DNA from 2 places in the Agathobacter rectalis ATCC 33656 genome. Region 2 is predicted to be linked to the other one. Evidence: a T-box and tRNA genes for the amino acid it is inferred to sense, from the RefSeq annotation. Region 2 holds a T-box; the other holds one or more tRNA genes.

Region 1 (10,576 bases), 1.3 Mb from region 2:
CTCACATCATCACCGTACAAGTCACCTCTCTCAACGAAATTCATAAGCCCAGGACAAGGCAATGGAATAATCTCACCCAAATGTCTGTATCTGTCCATAAGCTTTTTAAGTTTTTCCTCCCTGATAGTCATAGGTGTAGCCATCACAAGCACTCTCGGATTTTCCATAAAAAGCATCGCAGGCTTGACTGCAGGCTCTATCCCTACGATAGGAACATCGGGATATTGCTCTCTTAATATACGCACTGCCGCGCTGGTGGCTGTATTGCACGCGACAACAAGCCCCTTTGCATGCTGATTTAAAATCAGCTCCTTTGCATGCTCACAGGTCAAAGCTCGCACCCGCTCAAGTGTTTTGGTACCATAAGGCGCATTTGCTGAATCACCGTAATATATAAAATCTTCGTTAGGCATCACTTCAACCAGGCTCTTTAAGACGCTTATTCCGCCGACTCCTGAATCGAAAACTGCAATTGACATTATAAAAGTCCCTACTTTCTTTATAAAATCTGTTATGATATAATGAATAAAACAAGCTTAAGGAGGCACCTATGGATAATCCTAAAAGTCTTTTTAACAACAACACAAAAGTATGTGAAAACTGTAAAAGGCCTCTGCCACATGACTATAAAGAGAATCTCTGCCCACGATGCCTTGATCTGGCATTATTCCGCGAGGTAAAGGAATTTATCCGTACCCACGACGTAAATGAATACGAGGTTGCAGAACATTTTAAGATACCGCTTAGACAGGTAAAGAGCTGGATAAAGGACGGACGCATCGAGTACAAGCAGTCTGAATCAGCCTCCACTATAGCCGGTCTTCACTGCCAGCGGTGCGGTGCACCTGTTACCTTCGGCACTCTTTGTCCCAAATGTCTGAGACTGTTAAACGGCAACAAAGGATACTCAACCGGATACGATGCCGGCAAAACAAAATCCAAAATGTACCATTTGGAAGGAGAGGAGTAATTACTCCTCTCTTCTTTTAACCTTTGATCTGTATTTTTTCTCAACCTCTGTGAGGAACTTGTCATCAAGCTCCGCCTTTATAAGTACGTTCTCATCAGGCGATTTGATGACGATATCATAATAAGGTACATCCTTCTGACCTGAGGTATAGTCTATTTTCTTGAACTCATTTCCATTCTCGTAATTGTATACGCTTCTGTCACCTGCCGGTGCAATTGCTGCTACAGACTCCATGCTGTATATTCCAAGGCGCTTTCTGCGGCTCTTGTTTTTAATTTTGGCAAAGCGCAGCTCTCCGTCAAAATATGAATATTCAAACTCGGTGTTCTGTGCCATTATCATAAGATATGCAATAAGTCCAAATACTACTGCAAATAAAATACCCGGTGCAAATCCGATGCAGATAGTCAGAAGACTTATCGCAGCAAGAGCTACAAGCAGGTACGAAACAAATACCAGCGCCACATTTTTTTTACGCGCAATCAATGTAAATACTTCCATTATAATTCTCCTTTGCATATTGAAAATATATATCTTTATAATGATAACAGATTTTTACCGTTTCGTATAGATTTTTTCATGTTTATAGGTTAAAATATTATAAAAATTTAGTGAAATTTCGGAGGGTTAAGATGCAATTTAACTTAAAACTGCAAAATGATTTCAAAAACAACATAAGAAGGGAGTGGGCTTTAACCAACGGCCTTGGCGGATATGCCGGTGGTTCAGTCACCGGTGCGATAAACCGTACGCATCAGGGCTATCTGATTGCAAGCCTTCATGCTCCTGTGCAAAGATACGTCTGCTTCTCAAAGACAAACGAAAAAATAGTCACAGACAGCCACACCTACGACCTCTCAAGTGACCAGTTCAAGGGCGGATGCCACACAGACGGCATCCAATATATAAGAGAGTTCACATACGATGGAACCATATGCTTTACATATGAGGCCGGTGATATCACCATAAAAAAACACATCGCACTGGCACAGGGAAAAAATCTCGCTGCCGTGGCATATGAGGTTCAAAACAAAGGCGAAGCGGCTAAGCTTTTGATCACGCCTCTTATGAACTTCCGTGAGCACTCTGAAAGTTCCACCGTCGATTCATTAAAATTCGAGGTCAAAAAGCAGGAGCATGGCTTTACCCTCATTCCAAAAGCTCAGGATGACCACTGTATCCGCATTGCTTTTTCAGGCGGAGAGCTTATTGAAAGAGACTACAAGTATATCTGTGACCTTGAGGCTCAGACCGAGGTGGACAATGAAGTGCCCGGCCTCGACTGTGCATTTTGCCCATATGACGTGAGCGTGGATATTCCTGCCTCTGCTTCAATGCATTTTTCTGTAATGTGCGATATCGTACCGCTTGAAGCCTGTAATGACAACTCAGGCACAGCCTTCGCCAAACACCTTGTTTCTGATAACGAAAGTGCTTTTGAAATACTACGTGCGCAGCTTGACTACACCGATGAGCTGATTAAAAGAAGCGGCTTCACTGATGACTTTGCCGTGAAGCTTACTGTGGCTGCAAACCAGTTCATCGCACACAGACAGTCAACAGGCTATGACACTGTGCTCGCCGGACTTCCTTGGTTTACAGACTGGGGCCGTGACACTATGATTTCATACACCGGCCTGACACTTTGCACCGGCCGTTTTGAAAAAGCCCACGATATACTACTGACCTTTGCCAAGTACTGTAAGGACGGGCTCATCCCGAATATGTTCCCGGACAGCGGACTTGAACCTCTCTACAATACTGTAGACGCATCACTGTGGTATTTTTATGCTGTCTACAAATATCTTGAATATGTGGCCACTCCCGATGCCTATGAATTTATAAAGAAGGATATTTATCCATGCTTAAAGAATATCATATCTACTTATAAAAAAGGCACTGATTTTTCCATATATATGGACACGGACGGGCTCATTCATGCCGGAAGCGGACTCGACCAGGTAACATGGATGGATGTGCGTGTCGGTGACTGGGTTGCTACGCCTCGTCACGGCAAACCTGTCGAGATAAATGCACTTTGGTACAACGCACTGTGCACCATGGATATGCTTCAGGCTAAGTTTGGCGATAACGATGACAGCTACAGACAGCTTGCTTCTCTCGTAAAGACTTCCTTCAACAAGCGCTTCTGGAATGAAAACACAGGCTGCCTGTATGATGTGGTTGACGATGATGACGACACAATCCGTCCAAACCAGATTTATGCCGTAAGCCTGCCATTTACCATGCTCGACAAGGAGCGTGAAAAAGCAATTGTGGATACGGTAATGGATAAGCTGTACGTAGGCTGCGGACTGCGTTCGCTCGATCCTGACCACAAGGATTACCATCCGATTTACATCGGCTCTCTCTCAAAGCGCGACCACGCCTATCATCAGGGAACAGCCTGGGGCTTTCTGCTCGGTGGTTTTATCAGTGCCTATGTAAAGGTAAACGGCCGCATGAAGGCGACCGCTTTATGCGCTGACAAGCTGCTTGACCCTGTAAGGGAGCATCTGCTCAACAACTGTATCGGCTCAATATGCGAGATATTTGACGGCGATGCCCCTCACACCGGCCGTGGCTGCTATGCGCAGGCATGGAGTGTAGGTGAAGTGCTTCGCTGCTACTGTGAGGATGTACTGCCTATGCTCCCACAAGCTCACTCATAAGCTCGTGGACCGTAGTCATTCGGTTTATGCGGCCCACATTGGCACCGCAGAATACCAGACCGTTTTGCATATCTCCTTTAACCGCTGCAATCAGTGCCTTCGTAATACAGTATGGCACTGTTGCAGGGTTACATTTCTCAAGACAATTGTAGCACTTTGTGATAGGCTGCTTTTCCTTTTCCAATCCCCTGATAAACTCATTTCTGACAGCTCGCCCCGGCATTCCGACCGGGCTTTGTATAATCTGCACATCAGACTCATTCGCGTTCAGATAAGCATGCTTATAGGCATCAGATGCGTCACACTCCTCTGTCGCCACAAAACGGCTCGCCACCTGCACTCCGTCGGCTCCAAGCTCCATGCAGTGCATGACATCCTCATGTGTAAACACTCCGCCTGCTACAATTACCGGAATGTGCTTTTTAAACTTCTCCTCATATGTCTTTGCACAGCTGATAATCTCCTTAATCTCGCTGTCATAATCCATATGCTCCATATCTGCAAGCTGCTCATTGGAAAATCCCAGATGTCCTCCGGCCTTTGGTCCCTCGATAACAATAAAGTCCGCTGTGCGGTTGTATCTGTGTGCCCACATTTTAAGAATCAGATTTGCTGCTCTCTTTGAAGAAACAATCGGAGCAATCCTTGTATGTGACTTTTCATCGACCAGCTCAGGCAGTTCCATTGGAAGTCCTGCCCCGCTTATAATAACATCAGCACCTGCTTCAACCGCAGCCAGAACATGCTCCTTGTAATGCTTTAAAGCCACCATGATATTGACACCTACCATTCCATGTCCACAGGCAAGCTCCTTTGCTTTCTTAATATGCTTCTTGATAGCAATCAAATTAGCCTTTGCCTGGTCCTTTTCAAACTCCGGCTCCTCAAAGCCAATCTGCGCGGTGGAAATCACTCCTACACCACCCTCCTTAGCAACAGCTCCGGCCAGTCTGCTAAGACTCACTCCAACTCCCATGCCTCCCTGAATGATAGGAAGCTTTGCAACCATATCTCCGATTCTCAGTTCTCTCAACATAATATGTACCTCCGAACATGTATAAATTCCACTTTTCTGTTTGATATTCAAATTATTTGATAATCAAACATATACACATAGTAACCCTTTATGGTATTTATGTCAAGGTAAAATTATATCATTTTCTATTTTATATAGTTTTTAATACTACATTTCTTGTTTATTGTAACTATCCAAATTTTCTCGATTTTAATATTGACATCAACAGACAAATCGTGTAGAATAACTTTTGTTGTGAGACAAGCCCAGTTAGCTCAGTTGGTAGAGCAACGGACTGAAAATCCGTGTGTCTCTGGTTCGATTCCGGAACTGGGCATTATACAACAAATTAAATATTCCTATGCGGGTGTAGTTCAATGGTAGAACACCAGCCTTCCAAGCTGGATACGTGGGTTCGATTCCCATCACCCGCTTTTTTGTTACCCTTTTTTGTTTGTCCACTAAGTATTTCATAATGCATTTAAACTGTCATACAGCTGCTTTTACACATACTTATACACAAAACAAAAGCCGATACACCGTGTCTCCACGAAATGTATCGGCTTTTATTATGCGCTAGATAAAATATGTATTCCCTAATAATGTCTGACTAGAATAAATCTACACGACCTGAAAACTTATCATTTATAACATAGTATGCAGAATACTCTTCCGGCTTGATGTAGATGTTAAGCTTTCTGATGAAGCCTGCCTTGTGTCCCTCAGCAACGAACTGAGCCTTAACACGCTCCTCGACAGCTGCTGTATCAACCTCGCTGTTCTGGTACTGAACAATAATCTCCGGCTTTACCGGCTCCTTCTTTGCAGGTTTTGCCTCTTTAGCTGTCTTTGCAGCTTTTGCTGCCTTTGCTGTTGTCTTCTTAACAGTGTCCTTTACATCAGCCTTAACCTCAGCGGCCTTCTCAGCAACCTTCTCAGTTGTCTTTTCAACAGCCTTCTCAACCTTCTCGGTTGTCTTCTCTACGGCTTTTTCTACCTCAGCCTTTACATCGGCTTTTGCATCAGCCTTAGGCTCTGAAACCGGCTGTGCCACTGTTTCCTCTTTTTTAACTTCAACCGGCTTTACTGCCTGCTTAACTGTCTTTGAGTTATTCTTTTTACGCATACTATTTTCCTCCTCATGCTCATTATTCACATACTAAAAAATTTTCAATTGCAACTAAAGCTTCCTGCTCATCATCACCCTTTGTAACAATATCAACAGACATTCCATCTGAAGGATTAAATGCCATAATACCCATGATGCTTTTTGCATTGATTTTGCGATTGTCACTCTCCAATGTAATCTCACTATCGAACTTGCATGCCACTTGAACAAGCTCTGCGATTGGATTATCATGACCTTCACATACTTTTGTAACGACAATACTCTTCTTACTCATACGTTCTCCTTAAACAAAAAGTATTAAACCTGTTTCATACTTATTTAATATATCCCAATTGTAACCGCTTTTCAATCCTTATGAAAATTTCTGTTAAACTTTACCTAAGGAGCTTACATTTAATGTCACAAAATCGGCATTATTACAACATTATTCTGTTTATTTTGTCATGTACGTGATAAAATGCAAGCCACCATTATAAAACATTCTGTCAGCATCCTCATAGCTCATCGATGTTGTTGCGCCATTATCCGGATTATAAATATATAAAGCTCCATTTGAAGAGTATCCTGTCACAAGCACTGCCGACGTATTTCCCGTCATCGCAAATACCGGATTGCCCTGGCTGATATAAAAGATAATATCCTCAGAAGACACTCCCTGTAAATCCAGGATTTCCTTGTCCGGCAGGTTGTTTTTGAGCACATCAACAGCACTGCTGCCTGCTCCAATCAGCTCAGACACACTTACCGTAACATCATTGTAGGTAAGCATTGCACTTACTGACTTCACGACACTGTCAGCATCCTTATCGATTTCATTACATGCAATATTCGCAAATGCATTTACTGCATTTTTTCTTGCCCTCATCCATACATACTGCTGGTTTGAGTCAATTACCACTCCCATGCTGTCATTTGCCTGTTTTATGGCATCCGAGATGTTATCAGATGCAAAAATCACATCCCCCTTTGCATAAACATAGAAATGGACTGTATTGTCATCAAACTTTAAATCAACAGCAGTATCATGCGAATTTATAGTCATCTGTGCTGTCAGCTGCTTCAGCTTATCCGGCTTTTTACCACCTGCTATACTAATAGCGCTGACCGTCAGCTTTGTATCGGACTGGCTCGTATCAAGAGCTATCTTCTGCTTCGAATCAGCCTCCCGGTTCATAATGGTATCCTGACCGATTTCTGCATACACACCATTGTTTTGTGCAATCAGATCTATCGTTACCGTATATCCATCCACAGAAATTTTCTCGACATAGCCGCCCGAAGGGGTATATGTCTTAAGCTCCGACTGGTCAGATGTATCAAGAATAATAAGGCCATTCATCGGAAATGTCGTGTTTCCGGCTGCATCAGAGACCACATCAGCAGCATTCGCCTGTCCATATATGAAATCCTCACCTATGAAGCCAAGCGGACGCAGATACTGGTCGTCGCCCTTTTTGACCTCAAAGGTCTTACCACTCTTTAAATCCATCACTTTTATGGTATTTGATGAGTACTGATTTGCAGAATCCACCCATGCAAAGTATCTGTTACTCTCCGATGCGCAGTAAGAGCCTGTAGACAAGCCCTCAACCACCTTCTTTACTGACATCGAGCCTAAATTAATCCTATAGAGACTGTCATCCATCATGAGATAGAATTCATTCTTCTCATTGAGATAAAGCATCTTGCCCATCTCAGCCTTTAGCACCTCATATGATGTCTTAGAAGGAATAAACGCTTCCTCATCTATAGTATGTGCCAGACCGTCATAATGGTACACACCGGTTCCCACCTCTCCCTCGTGGGTGCCTCTGTTCATATATCCGTATACCACAAAATCAATACTGCCCGCTTCGTCTACACTGACAATTTTTATATCGTGATGATTCCAGTTCTCACGCTCATCAATGCCCTCAGCGTCCCTGAAGCTGAATACCTTGATTATCATTCCATTGTTGATATCATAGGAGTATAAATCTCCCTCCTGGACAAAGCATATCACACTGCCTGCTTCATTGGCCCTGTACTCTGCCTCACTGCTTCTGATGCCAAGCATTACGCTGCCTGAATCCGATATAAAGCTGTTTTCACTGTTAAAAATCTGATTTGCCGTTCTCTCATAGTTGAGCACGTACATACGGCTTTCCGTCTGGCGCAGCCTGAAATATTCTCTCACATTGTAATACTCAGTCTCACCCTTACCGTCCACACAGCTCATCACATAGTCTATTGTAACCACATCATAAGAATCGTTTATTTCCTTTAGGGCTATGACAGGATTCGTATACTGTGCAGCGGCCATTGAGCCCCAGGTAATCTGACTCACCGTAGATGTCAGATCCACATGTGCAAGCGTATTTCTGTCACCGGTTGTTGTCTCCATATATGTTGTAAAGAATGATTTGTCATCCTTTATAAACGTCTCATCATGAAACTTCTTTGCAAACTCAACAACCTTTGCAGCTGCCTTTCCATCGGTCTGCATAATCCTGCTGTAATAATATACATTATCCTGACCGCTTGTGATGGTAAACACCAAAAGATACTCAGTATTTTCATCCATAACATTCGGCATGTTTACGTCCGCCTGAATAGTATTATCCTTATTAGAAAAAGAAGATATCTCGTCATCGGCCACCAGCCTCTTGCCATCCATGCTTCTGATCTTATATGATATTCTGTCAACAGCCATGCCATATGTTGAAATGGATAATGAGAGCTTCCTGTCATCCGAAATCGGAATAACGCAATCGCGCATCTTTGTCGGATCCATCTCAGTAGTATATCCATGGAGGGTGTTTATCTTTATTTTATCCAGATTAAATGACATAACCGGCAGCGTTGCATCCGCCTGCTTCGTGGTCATATCCTTATTTCCCTTGTTTGTAGTTATGCAAAATGTAATTAATGCTGCAATAAATACTACTATAAGTACTATCGGCTTTATCACTTTCTTACTCATAAAATCATATCCTTATATCTACCAGAATCTTTGGTACCTTCTGTATCTGCATCTGCGTCTGCAGAGTTCACAGTTAAAAAGTATGCCCGCTATTGTACAGATAAAGCACCTGCTGCTTTGCTCTGAGATAAATCTGCCGGCAATCCTGTCTGCCTCATCGAAAAGACGCTGTCTGTCAGGCACCTCATCATAGATAAAGCTGCCCTCATACTCCAGCTCATCCATTCGCTGCTCTACTGCAGACTGTATCATCGCCGTATCATGCGGATACATATCCTTTATCATCCCCAGGTCCTTTGCAAATGCATCCTCATTTTTATAGTAATCCATAAACGGAAATGTTTTATAAAAAGGTAACATCAAAAAACCTCTTTTTAATCATTATATGCTATATTCAGCTATTAGTTGCATGCTATAACAAACAATGCTGCAATAAAAATGCATGCGCCCAGGAATTTCTTTCCCGATACCTTCTCCTTCAGTATCACGCTGGAGCATATCATCATCACAATAATCGTCAAATTAAAAATATACCCTGCATAGCTGCCGGACATTGAAACTGCCCTGCCATAAAAATCATATGCTAACGGGTATGCAATGCCTGCAAGAATCAGGCATATACCATCAACAAATGACATGGATCTGATTTTCTTCATGCCTCCTGTTGCAATAGTAAATATAATAAGCACCAGCGTTCCTATAAACACACACCAGAACGCAATAAAGCCCTTATCCAGCTGTATCTCGCCAAGTGACACCAGAATATGTGCTGCCGATGCACAAACTGCAGCAAGAAGCGCAAACAAAATACCTGTTCCATCCAGATTTAAAATAACCGTTCCAACAATCATGAGTGCAATCGCTATATAATCAAAAGTGTCAGGGGTGTTATGAAACAGAAAAAATCCCGCTGCAAGCGTGATTATATAGCTGCATTTAACTATAGCTGTAACCTGAAATGTGTAGCCCTCATGTATGGATTTAAAAAAACAGATGCCAAAAAGCCCTGTTGCAAGCCCTGCCAGAAGTATAAATATAACGCTCCTTTGGCCGAGTGCAGTCAGGCTGCTTCCCATTATATTATCTTTCCTGTAAAAAAATATAGACGCACATAAAACAATCCCGGCAATGCTTCCCGCCAGCGCCGGGTCTGTCTTTTTAGTTCCAACCTTGGCCAAAATAGGCACACATGCTGCAATAAAGGTTGCAGCACATGCCCATATAATTCCTGTCATATACATTACCTCACCATGTATCTATTACTGTGACTGTGCAGCACTATCTGCAGCTCCTGTTGTACTGCCATCTGCTGTACCCTGACTGGCAGCCCCGCTATCTGCCGCACCTGATGTGCCGCTGTCTGTAGTGCTGTCAGCCATATCTGACTTGACGTAGTCAGAGCTGACATAGCCTGTCTGTCCCTGGAAGATAACCTGTGTCCAGCCATTGTCCTCTGATACAAACTCAAGCTTCACATCCTGTCCTATAACAGTAATTATATTTGCGTTTTTATCAGGCTTCTCTCTCATGTTTACACTGCTTGTAGTGGTGACATAAGTTTTTTCGGTCCCCTCTGTAGTCTGCTGTGGCAGATATATGGCGCCTATCTCTGTACCACTATCGCCGGCACTGTCAGTTTCACTTTCGCTAACTGCATTCTGTTGTACCTTGTCCTGTTCCTTTTTTTTGCCGCCCTTTGAGGTAATGGTAATCACTATTGTAGCAATCAGGGCAATAAGAAAAAGACATATTGCTGCAAAAATCAGTCTGGCGATTATAACATCTTTTCTGTGGCTCGCTTTCATATTATTCTCCTTTTGTATTATCT
Region 2 (10,576 bases):
CCATCAAAATGCTCAGGTGCAGTGAGAGTAAGCTCAAGTGCCTGATCATTTGAACAGTTGACCAGAAACAGTCCATTGTTCAGGTTCAGGAAATCATCGAGAGATGCCTGTACATACTCGTCGTATACTGAAAATGATTCATTTACATAGCGTGATGCAAAATTGATGGCTGTTGTCTGACTCATGCCTATGTATGTAGATATGGCATAGCTGCCCTCGATGTCCTGACGTACCATGCAGTCCGCACTAAAGCTGTCACATATCTCGGCAGAGAGCGGAGTGTAGTCATCACCGACAAATCGGATAAAGCTGTTAAACAAAAGCTCAAGATACATAATGTCAATGGCAGAAGGATCTATGCCTGTATTGGCAAAAAAATGACCTATCAGATGATTTATACTGTCCTTATCCTCGAGTACCATGTCAAGATCGGAAATAGCATTCTCACTGCGGTAATCATGTATACTCTTTTCGAGAGTGGTATTGTCAATTATGCCTTTGTCTAAAAGAATCTGTCCTAAAAGAAGAAAGTCAGGGCTTTGGATGTTTAAGAGATCCTTTACCTGCTCGTCTGTCAGATAGCCCATTTCTATTGTAAGCTCACCAAACTTCTTGTCCTGATGGGTCTGCTCGACTATTACTGAATCAACCTCGGCAGCTGTCATAAGCCCTGAGTGGATGGCAAGAGTACCGAGCTTTGCGTGCTTTTGTGCTTTTTCTTTGAGTGCGTCAAAAAGCTGCTCATTAGTGATATACCCCTTTGATAGGAGAAAATTGCCAAAAAATTGAGTATACATATTAATTTCCTCCTATGTGCTTCTTAATCAGACTTATGACCTGATCCTTGTCGATTGGTTTCTGAATGAAGTCACATGCTCCGGCAGCAAGAGCCTTTTTAAGCTCGGACTGTGTGCCTACAGATGATGCAACGAAGATGGTAGCACTGCTGTCATACTCCATAATTTCTGAGATAGCGGCATTTCCATCCTTTACTGGCATTACAATGTCTATAAATGTGAGATTTGGCTTATGCTCCTTGTACATATCAATGGCGAGCTGTCCGTTTGCCGCCTCAATGATAGTCGGTGAACCAATGGAATTGATTATGTCCTTCATCTGTTTTCTTGCGAGAATCGAATCATCGCATATAAGTATTTTTAAATCGTCAAGTTGCATTTTAAAAACTCCTTCCCCTTGAAAATATAAATATATTTTACTACATTAATAATAGAAATTCAAGAAATAGTTGGGACTTATTTACCATTTATTTTTTCCTTACATGAGGTTATACTAATTTTGGTGATTTTACATATTTTTTGTATATATAAGATCCGTGATAACTATTTAGGAATATTAAATAAAAATACAGGAGAAAGAAGCATGAACTATTTTATTATAATAGATGCGGTCACACTGATACTGGGAATTTACATAATATTTGTGTCACTGCGAATGAAGAAAAGCGGCAAAATTGAAAGTACCTTTGTGGCTGAGGATGAGATGAAAAAGATAAAGGATACGGCCGGATATATAGCTTATATTTATCCAAAGTCACTTGTATTCGGCATTGTGATCTTTGTTATCAGTATAGTTGCGATAGTTTCGGATTGCCTCAAAAAGATACCGTACTGGTCATATGTGGAGATGATTATATTCGTCGCAGTAATTATCTGGTTTTCAAATATGTTACGAAATGCCAGAGAAAAATTTGTTAAATTCTAACATGAATTTTGCATTGCAACATGAGACATAATAAAGTATAATGAATTTACAAAGATACCTGAGATGTTCGACAACCCTGTGTATTTAGAACCTACATTTACTTTAAACGGGATTCCTATATGAGCTGTTGGATGTCAGGCCGTCATTATGCAGCGGAAGGCAGAAGGCAGACTGCGGTTACCCACCTAGCAAGAGCGCTAGGAGTCTAAATTACAGGACCGGCATTTTGGGTTCTTACAAAAGAATAATAATGTACAAAAGAACTCCGGACGCACAAAAGATTTATGAGATACAAAAGATTTTTAAAGCACAAAGGATTCTTAAGTACAGATGATAAAGGGAGCTGTTTTTGCAGCTCCCATTTTTTGAGCAGTAACCACTATTTGGGTGTTAAGGAGAACAGAAATTTGGCAAATAGAAGACGAAGACGGCAAAAGCCGAATCAGATGGTCTGGATAATGCTTGCGATAACCGTGGTATGCGTGGTTATTGTTTTTGCAATTGTTATGGCGCAAAAGGAAAAGGGGGCACTTGTAAAACAGGCGAGGGCTGTGACGAAGGATATGGTGTATGAGAATGCATATATTGTGTCAAATGACGATGGAAGGCTGATTTTCATATGTGATGGAGAGCTTTACAGGGCTAAGGGAACCATGGAGGAGAGCTTTACAGGGGTCTGTGATATTGAAATCAGTGGCTCTAAGGTCAAAAAGATACAGATAAAGCCGGATGATATATCAGGTGTGATGCTGTCATACGGAAACGGAACCATGCAGATTGCAGGGCAGGGTGACATTCCAATGCAGTCAGACAAGCTGCCGGTGTATGATGAGACAGGAGCAGCGCCTAAGGAAATAGCGGTTTCTGACCTGATAATCGGAAGTGAAACTCTTTCTTACATACTTGATTCCGGCAGGATATGTGCCATCGTCAGAAGACAGGCACCAGACCTTACATACATAAGAGTGCTTATAAAAAACGATGGAAAGGATGTATTTCCAACAATTGCGGCAGCTGCCGCAGCTAACCTTTATGTGGATGATGCTGATTGTGGAAGCAATGCTATTGACGATGTGGGTGCATATATGGCAAATGCACAGAAAGGTAAGATAAAGGTGAGCTCAGCGGACAATTATGTCAGCATAAACGGTAAGAGCTATCCGGGCTCATTTGAGTTTATCGGGACAGATGCAGGAATTGTGGCGGTGAATACAGTCGATGTGGAGACATATGTGCGCTATGTGCTGCCGTCGGAGATGCCGTCTACATTTGATGCAGAGGCGCTTAAGGCTCAGGCTGTTTGCGCAAGAACCTTTGTATATTCACAGATGAAAAATACACAGTATGCGCTATACGGAGCAAATATTGACAATACCACGGCTTTTCAGGTCTATAACGCTTCAGAAACAAAGCAGTCGACCGATGAGGCTGTAAAAGCTACAGCAGGACAGGTTGTCTCATGTGGAGGAAGCTTAATAACATGTTATTATTTTTCTACATCTGCCGGAAAAACAGAGGATATGGAGGTATGGTCTTCGAGTACACCGGATTTCATACACAAGGTGGAGTCGGTGGATGACAATTCGCCATACTACAGATGGACCTCGGAGCTTGATTTATCGGCATACAATGATCCTCAGTATGGCACAGCAACAGGTATTTCTGTCGATAAGACGTCGGATGCCGGTTATGTACTTTCGCTCACAATAAATTATGGAAACAAATCGCAGACCTTTACGGCGGAGAATGATATAAGAAAGGCGTTAGGGCATTATCAGAAAAAAGTTACATTAAACGATGGCTCTGTGAGGGAGAATATGTCGATGATACCAAGCGCCTGCTTTAGTGTGAGTGCCGGTGCAAATGGTCACTATACACTGTCCGGAGGAGGCTTCGGCCATGGAATAGGCTTCAGCCAGTATGGGGCAGACAAGCTGGCAAAGGCAGGAAGCGGCTATAAGGATATAATCGGATATTATTATAAGGATGTGACAGTGGTGGATATAAGCAGTGTACGCAGTGAGCAGTGATATGTCTCAATTATTATAACTTTCGGGATTTTATTATATTTAGCAGCCACTATAGCCGATTTAAAGGTGAATTTTTACGTTTAAAAAAATTGATAGCATGGATAGTAGAAATGTGGTAATATCGAAGTGCTTAGATACATGACTATGTGTGTGATAGTAAGATACATTGTAATTATTTCGTAAGAAAACAAGAGGATTTGACAATGAATTTACCGATAGAGTTTGAAAAAAAGATGAAGGCCTTTCTGGGCAATGAGTGGGATGATTTCTTATACAGCTATGACAATAACAGATTTCAGGCACTCAGATTCAATACATTAAAGGTACAAAGCCAGGAAGAAAGAATGCGGATATTGAAAACACTTAAAATATCCTCAGAAAAAAAGGTTTCGTGGGCAAATGAGGCATATTACTTTGATGAGAATGTGCGTCCGGGAAAGCATCCGTATCATGAGATGGGGCTTTACTACATACAGGAGCCAAGTGCCATGTCGGCGGCTGCACTTTTAGCTCCAAAGCCGGGTATGAGAGTGCTTGACCTGTGTGCGGCACCCGGTGGAAAGAGCACACAGCTTGCCACATATTTAGGAGACAGCGGACTTTTGGTATCAAATGAGATTAACACACAAAGAAGCCGGATTTTGTCGCAGAATATAGAGCGTATGGGAATCAAAAATGCGATTGTGACAAATGAGGACAGCTTTGTGCTTGCTTCACATTTCCCAGGCTTTTTTAATGCTATACAGGTGGATGCACCTTGCTCAGGAGAGGGAATGTTTCGAAAGCTGCCTGAGGCAATAGAGCAGTGGAGCATGGAAAATGTGGCAATCTGTGCGGCAAGGCAGAAGGAAATACTGGATAATGCTGCGGTGATGCTTAAGCCGGGAGGTACGATAGTGTACAGCACCTGCACCTTCTCGAGGGAAGAAAATGAGGATGTAATTGAGTGTTTTTTGGAGAGACATCCTGATTTTACACTTGAAGAAATGGAGCGCTTCTGGCCACATAAGGTGGACGGAGAGGGGCATTTTGTGGCAAAGCTTGTGAGAAGAGGCAGTGTGGACACAGACCTTAAAGCTGACAGGAAAACCAAAAAGAACAAAAATAGTAAGAACAGGAAAAATGAAACAAAGCCGGCTCTCACAAAAGAAAATATGAAGCTTCTCTCAGAGTTTCTTGATGAGACCATATCAGAGGATATGGCAGCATGGATAAAAAACTCAAGGCTTGTCATGTTTGGGGAGCAGCTCTACAGGCTGCCTGATATGGAAGTTGATATTAAAGGGCTTAAGGTGCAGCGAGCAGGGCTTCATATAGGAGAGTTTAAAAAACAGCGCTTTGAGCCGTCGCATTCGCTGGCACTTGCACTTAAGCTAAATGATGCTAAAAACGTAGTAAAGCTTACCTGGGATGATCCGCAGACAACAGGCTTTTTCAATGGTCAGTCAGTTATGTTATCTGATGAGCAGGCGGCTGAATGCAAAAAGGGCTGGGCACTTGTATGTGTAGATGGATATCCGGCCGGCTGGGGCAAGGTGAATGGTGCACAGGTTAAAAACCATTATCCTAAGGGGCTTAGAAATAAAATATAAAGAAAATAGAAAAATTTTCTACTTGCAAAATATAGAGATTGTGCTAAAATGACTTATGTGTTATTAAGAAATAAGCATTTGCGATATATATGTCGCAGCTATATATAATAAAAGCAATGAAGGTGCATAGTAGATTATAGTACTTTGACCAGAGAGAGATTGTCATCGGCTGAAAGCAGTCTTGCAAAAAGGCTATTGATTGAAGTTCACACTGAAGCTGCATGGATGAAGCACAGTAGTTCATGACGTGTTATGTACGTTACACATATCAATGAGAGTCCATTGGATATTTCTTCAATGGAAATCAGGGTGGTATCGCGGAATTTTCGTCCCTGCATGGTTTAATAGCCATGCAGGGGCGTTTTTTATCGCATAAACGGCGAATTCAAGCTTGAAGTTACGGGTTTATGCAAATTAAGAAAAATATTATGAGGTGAAATTCGATGAGAGACAAAATTCAACAGATCAGAGAAAAAGCACTTGCTGAAATTGATAAGGCTGACGGTCTTGAAAAATTAAATGATGTGCGTGCTGCAATTCTTGGAAAGAAGGGTGAGCTCACAGCAGTCTTAAAGGGCATGAAGGATGTTGCTCCTGATGAGAGACCAAAGGTAGGCCAGTGGGTCAATGAGACACGTGAGGCAGTTGAGAAGCTTCTTGATGAGAAGGTTAAGAAATTTGAGGCAGAGGCACTTAAGCGCAAGTATGAGAGCGAGAAAATAGATGTCACTATGCCTGCAAAGAGAAGCAAAAAGGGTAATCTTCATCCTGTAACACAGGTAAAGGACCAGCTCTCAGAGATTTTCACATCTATGGGCTTTGAGGTTTACGAGGGTACAGAAATCGAGAATGATTACTATAATTTTACAGCTTTAAATACTCCAAAGGATCATCCGGCCCGTGATATGCAGGATACGTTCTACTTATCACCTGAGTTCTTACTTCGTACACAGACCTCAGCAGGACAGATTCACGTTATGGAAGCAAAGAAGCCGCCTATCAAGGTTGTTTCACCGGGTAAAGTTTTCCGTTCGGATGATGATGCGACACATTCTCCTATGTTCACACAGATGGAGGGACTTGTGGTAGATAAGGGCATCACACTCTGCGATTTAAAGGGTATGCTTGACCAGCTTGTAAAGAAGATGTTCGGAAAGAATGTCACAACACGTCTTCGTCCTTCATACTTCCCATTTACAGAGCCGTCTGTAGAGGTTGATGTAAGCTGTTTCCAGTGCCATGGCAAGGGCTGCTCTTTATGCAAGGGCACAGGCTGGATTGAGGTGCTTGGTGCAGGCGTAGTAAATAAAAAGGTGCTTGAGGGCTGTGGCATAGACACAAATGAGTACAGTGGTTTTGCATTTGGTATCGGTCTTGAGCGTATTGCAATGCTCAAATACGGAATTAACAACATCAAGCTTTTATTCGAGTCAGACCTTAGGGTATTAGACCAGATTGATGACAACTAGATTCATTTTTCTTGAATATATAACAGGAGGCAAAAATTATGTTAACACCACTTAGCTGGTTAAAAGATTATGTAGATATAGATGTAACACCAAAGGAGTTAGAGGAAAAATTATTCTCATGTGGTTTCGAGGTTGAGGAATCATATGAAGTGGGAAAGGATATTTCAAACGTAGTAGTCGGCCTTGTAGAAAAATGTGAGCCGATTCCTGAGACACACCTGAGCCTGTGTCAGGTAAATGCCGGAGCACATGGCACATTCCAGATCTGCTGTGGAGCGGACAATGTAAAGGCAGGGGGCAAATATCCTCTTGCACTTATCGGTGCCACAGTATATGCCACAGCAAAGGATCACGTTACAATAGAGGGCGTGATGGAGATAAAGCAGGGCAAGCTGCGTGGATATGATTCATATGGAATGTTATGCTCAGGCGTAGAGCTTGGCTTAAATGAAGACCTCTATCCGGGTGCAGGCTACAACGGACTTTTGGTTTTACCTGAGGATGCTAAGGCGGGAGATGATGTAAAACCTATCCTCGGCCTTGATGACTGGATTTTTGATATTGCAATAACAGCAAACAGACCTGACTGCCAGTGTATATATGGCATGGCAAGAGAGGTTGCTGCTGTTTTGGGAAAAGAGCTTAAGGAGCCTGCGCTTGACTATACTGCTGATGATGTGAAGAAGGAAAATTTCAAGGTATCTGTCCTGGCACAGGACATCTGCCCTCGCTACACAGCTCACTATGTACATGATGTAAAAATCTCCGAGTCACCTGCATGGATGAGAAAACGTCTTGCACTTGTCGGAATAGGCTCTATTTCAAATGTGGTAGACATCACTAACTTTGTTTTAAAAGAGCTCGGACAGCCAATGCATGCCTTTGATTACTCATACCTTGAGGGAGATGAGATTGTAGTAAGACGTGCAAACGATGGAGAGAAAATTGTCACACTTGATGAGAAGGAATTTGAGTTAAACAGCAATAACCTGGTTATCTGTGATGGAAAGAAGCCAGTTGCGCTCGCCGGTATCATGGGCGGCTTAAATTCTGAGATTAACGACGGCACCACTGAGGTGATGTTTGAGTCTGCAAAATTTGCAAGAGACAATATCAGAAAGAGCTCACGTGCGTTGGGACAGTCATCTGATTCGAGTGCACTTTACTCAAAGGGTGTAAACGAGTACACAACAGCCATGGCCATGAAGAGAGCGCTTCACCTGATGGAGGAGCTTGGCTGTGGTAAGGTTTCTTCAACTCACGTTGAGGTGACTACAGGAAATTCGCTTGAGCCAAAAGAGATGAAGGTTTCTATTGCAAAGGTTAATGGTGTGCTTGGAATAGAGGTTCCTACAGAGGATATCGTGAGAATACTCACAAATTTAGGCTTTGCACCGGTTGTAAGCGGTGATGAGCTGACACTCATGATTCCTGCATATCGTGAGGATATGGAGGATTATCCGGATGTGGCCGAGGAGGTTATCCGTATGTATGGCTATGATCATGTCATTCCTGCATTCATGCCTACGGCACAGGTTACACTCGGAGGACTCAACCTTAGACAGCAGACAGAACGCAAGATAAAAGAGGTGCTCTGTGCAGCAGGCGCGTATGAGGGAATACATTACTCATTCTTCTCACCTGCTGATCTTGATTTGCTCAGATTCCCGGAGGATGCACCTGAAAGACATGCTATCAGGCTTATAAACCCAATCAATGTTGACCTCTCGCTTATGAGAACAACACTTGCTTCTGAGATGCTTTATGCCATAGCAAGAAATCAGAAGAAGGGTATCCTGGAGGGAAGAATCTTTGAGCTGGGAAATATCTTTATCGCAAAGGAGCTTCCGCTTACAGAGTATCCGGATGAGAGAGAGACACTTTGTGCAGGCGTATTCGGTGAGGATGAATCGTTCTTTACTATAAAGGGACTGGCTGAGACTGTAGCAGATGCGCTTGATGTGAAGTTTACATACAAGCCGGCTCAAAAGCCATTCCTTCATCCATATCAGACAGCAGAGGTATTCTGTGACGGACAAAAAATCGGATATCTCGGTCAGGTAAGATATGAGATATGCGATGAGCTTGACATGAGAGTACCGGCATATGTGATGGAGCTTGACTTAAGAGTTCTTTCACAGTGGTATGGAAAGGACAGAGTATTTACTCCAATCTCAAAATTTGATGATGAGAAGAGAGATTTTGCTTTTGTTGTGGACAAGGATATCACATGTGAGCAGATTGAAAACGGTATCAGGGAAGCCTGTGATTATGTCTCAGATGTTACACTGTTTGATGTTTACGAGGGTGTACAGCTTCCTCCGAATAAGAAGAGCATGGCGTACAGTGTAGTATTTACACCAAAGGATGAGGAGCTTAAGACTAAGAAGGTCGAGGGCTTTGTAAAGGATATACTTGCTCATCTTAAAGAGACTGCAGGTATCACACTTCGTGGTTAGACGTTAGTATAGTGTTAGGAATAGGAAAATTATGGACGTAAAAGATTTTGATTATGATCTTCCGGAGGAGCTGATAGCACAGGATCCTCTGGAGGACCGCTCCAGCTCAAGACTCATGGTGCTTGACAAGAAGACAGGAGAAGTCAGCCATCATGTGTTCAAGGAGATTGTTAAATATTTAAGACCGGGCGACTGCCTTGTGCTCAACAATACAAAGGTAATTCCTGCACGTCTTTTTGGCGTGAAGGAAGGCACTATGGCAAAGATAGAGATACTTCTTCTAAAGCGCAGACAAAATGACGTATGGGAGACTCTTGTAAAGCCGGGTAAAAAGGCAAAGCCGGGCACAAAGATTATATTTGGTGACGGACTTTTAACAGGTGAAGTAATAGATGTGGTTGATGATGGAAACAGGCTGATTCAGTTCAGTTATGAGGGTATTTTTGAGGAGATACTTGATAAGCTCGGACAGATGCCGCTACCTCCGTATATCACACATCAGCTAAAGGACAAGAACCGCTACCAGACAGTATATGCAAAGTATGATGGCTCGGCCGCTGCGCCTACTGCAGGACTGCATTTCACAAAGGAACTTTTACAGCAGGTAAAAGATAAGGGCGTAGATATTGCAGAGGTGACTTTACATGTGGGGCTTGGCACGTTTAGACCGGTAAAGGTGGATAATGTGCTTGATCACCATATGCATTCTGAGTTTTACATGGTGTCACAGGAGGCTGCAGACAAGATTAATAATGCAAAGAAAAATGGCGGCAGAATAATATCTGTCGGCACTACAAGCACCCGTACCTTAGAGGCAGCATCCGATGAAAACGGCATGCTAAAAGAGTGCAGCGGATGGACGGATATCTTTATTTATCCGGGATACAGCTTTAAGGTGATTGACTGTCTGATTACCAATTTCCATCTGCCGCAGTCTACACTTGTCATGCTTGTGTCAGCATTAGCAGGCAGAGAGCATGTCCTCAATGCATACAAAGAGGCTGTAGAGGAAAGATACAGGTTTTTCAGCTTTGGTGATGCGATGTTTATAACGAACGATATGCATATGGACGATGAGGCAGCTGAATAAATTTTACTTGTAAAAATCAGTCATATATACTAATATGTTGTTTGAGGGTAATTTGTTCCCTTAGTCAATAATATAATAGATGGGGTAAAGTGAATGGAAGAAAAGAGAAGACATAAAAGACTTGACATTGATGTATCGGTACAGTTAGAGCGGCTGGATGAGGACGGAGTGACAACACTTAAGTATTGTCATGTGGATGTCACAGATATTTCCA

What was found. The T-box of region 2 lies ahead of pheS (phenylalanine--tRNA ligase subunit alpha). A T-box ahead of a tRNA ligase gene usually reads a tRNA of that ligase, here a tRNA-Phe.
Region 1: it has a tRNA-Phe gene. The T-box ahead of pheS (phenylalanine--tRNA ligase subunit alpha) is inferred to sense a tRNA for this amino acid. The anticodon was not compared.

What each region holds. Positions count from the first base shown of each region.
Region 1 is NC_012781.1:616,971-627,546, reverse strand. Features, by position in the region: gene murI (glutamate racemase) at 1-479, opposite strand, end outside; gene EUBREC_RS03060 (FeoC-like transcriptional regulator) at 551-970, shown strand; gene EUBREC_RS03055 (DUF6106 family protein) at 971-1,471, opposite strand; gene EUBREC_RS03050 (amylo-alpha-1,6-glucosidase) at 1,603-3,642, shown strand; gene EUBREC_RS03045 (NAD(P)H-dependent flavin oxidoreductase) at 3,617-4,678, opposite strand; tRNA gene EUBREC_RS03040 (tRNA-Phe) at 4,922-4,994, shown strand; tRNA gene EUBREC_RS03035 (tRNA-Gly) at 5,021-5,091, shown strand; gene EUBREC_RS03030 (DUF6465 family protein) at 5,268-5,783, opposite strand; gene EUBREC_RS03025 (HPr family phosphocarrier protein) at 5,806-6,060, opposite strand; gene EUBREC_RS03020 (cysteine peptidase family C39 domain-containing protein) at 6,220-8,748, opposite strand; gene EUBREC_RS03015 (hypothetical protein) at 8,767-9,108, opposite strand; gene EUBREC_RS03010 (DMT family transporter) at 9,150-9,983, opposite strand; gene EUBREC_RS03005 (SH3 domain-containing protein) at 10,008-10,553, opposite strand.
Region 2 is NC_012781.1:1,869,441-1,880,016, reverse strand. Features, by position in the region: gene EUBREC_RS08980 (hypothetical protein) at 1-797, opposite strand, end outside; gene EUBREC_RS08975 (response regulator) at 799-1,176, opposite strand; gene EUBREC_RS08970 (hypothetical protein) at 1,381-1,722, shown strand; RNA gene ssrS (6S RNA) at 1,775-1,959, shown strand; gene EUBREC_RS08965 (SpoIID/LytB domain-containing protein) at 2,130-3,752, shown strand; gene EUBREC_RS08960 (RsmB/NOP family class I SAM-dependent RNA methyltransferase) at 3,956-5,344, shown strand; T-box leader at 5,452-5,681, shown strand; gene pheS (phenylalanine--tRNA ligase subunit alpha) at 5,788-6,813, shown strand; gene pheT (phenylalanine--tRNA ligase subunit beta) at 6,852-9,272, shown strand; gene queA (tRNA preQ1(34) S-adenosylmethionine ribosyltransferase-isomerase QueA) at 9,304-10,362, shown strand; gene EUBREC_RS08940 (PilZ domain-containing protein) at 10,456-10,576, shown strand, end outside.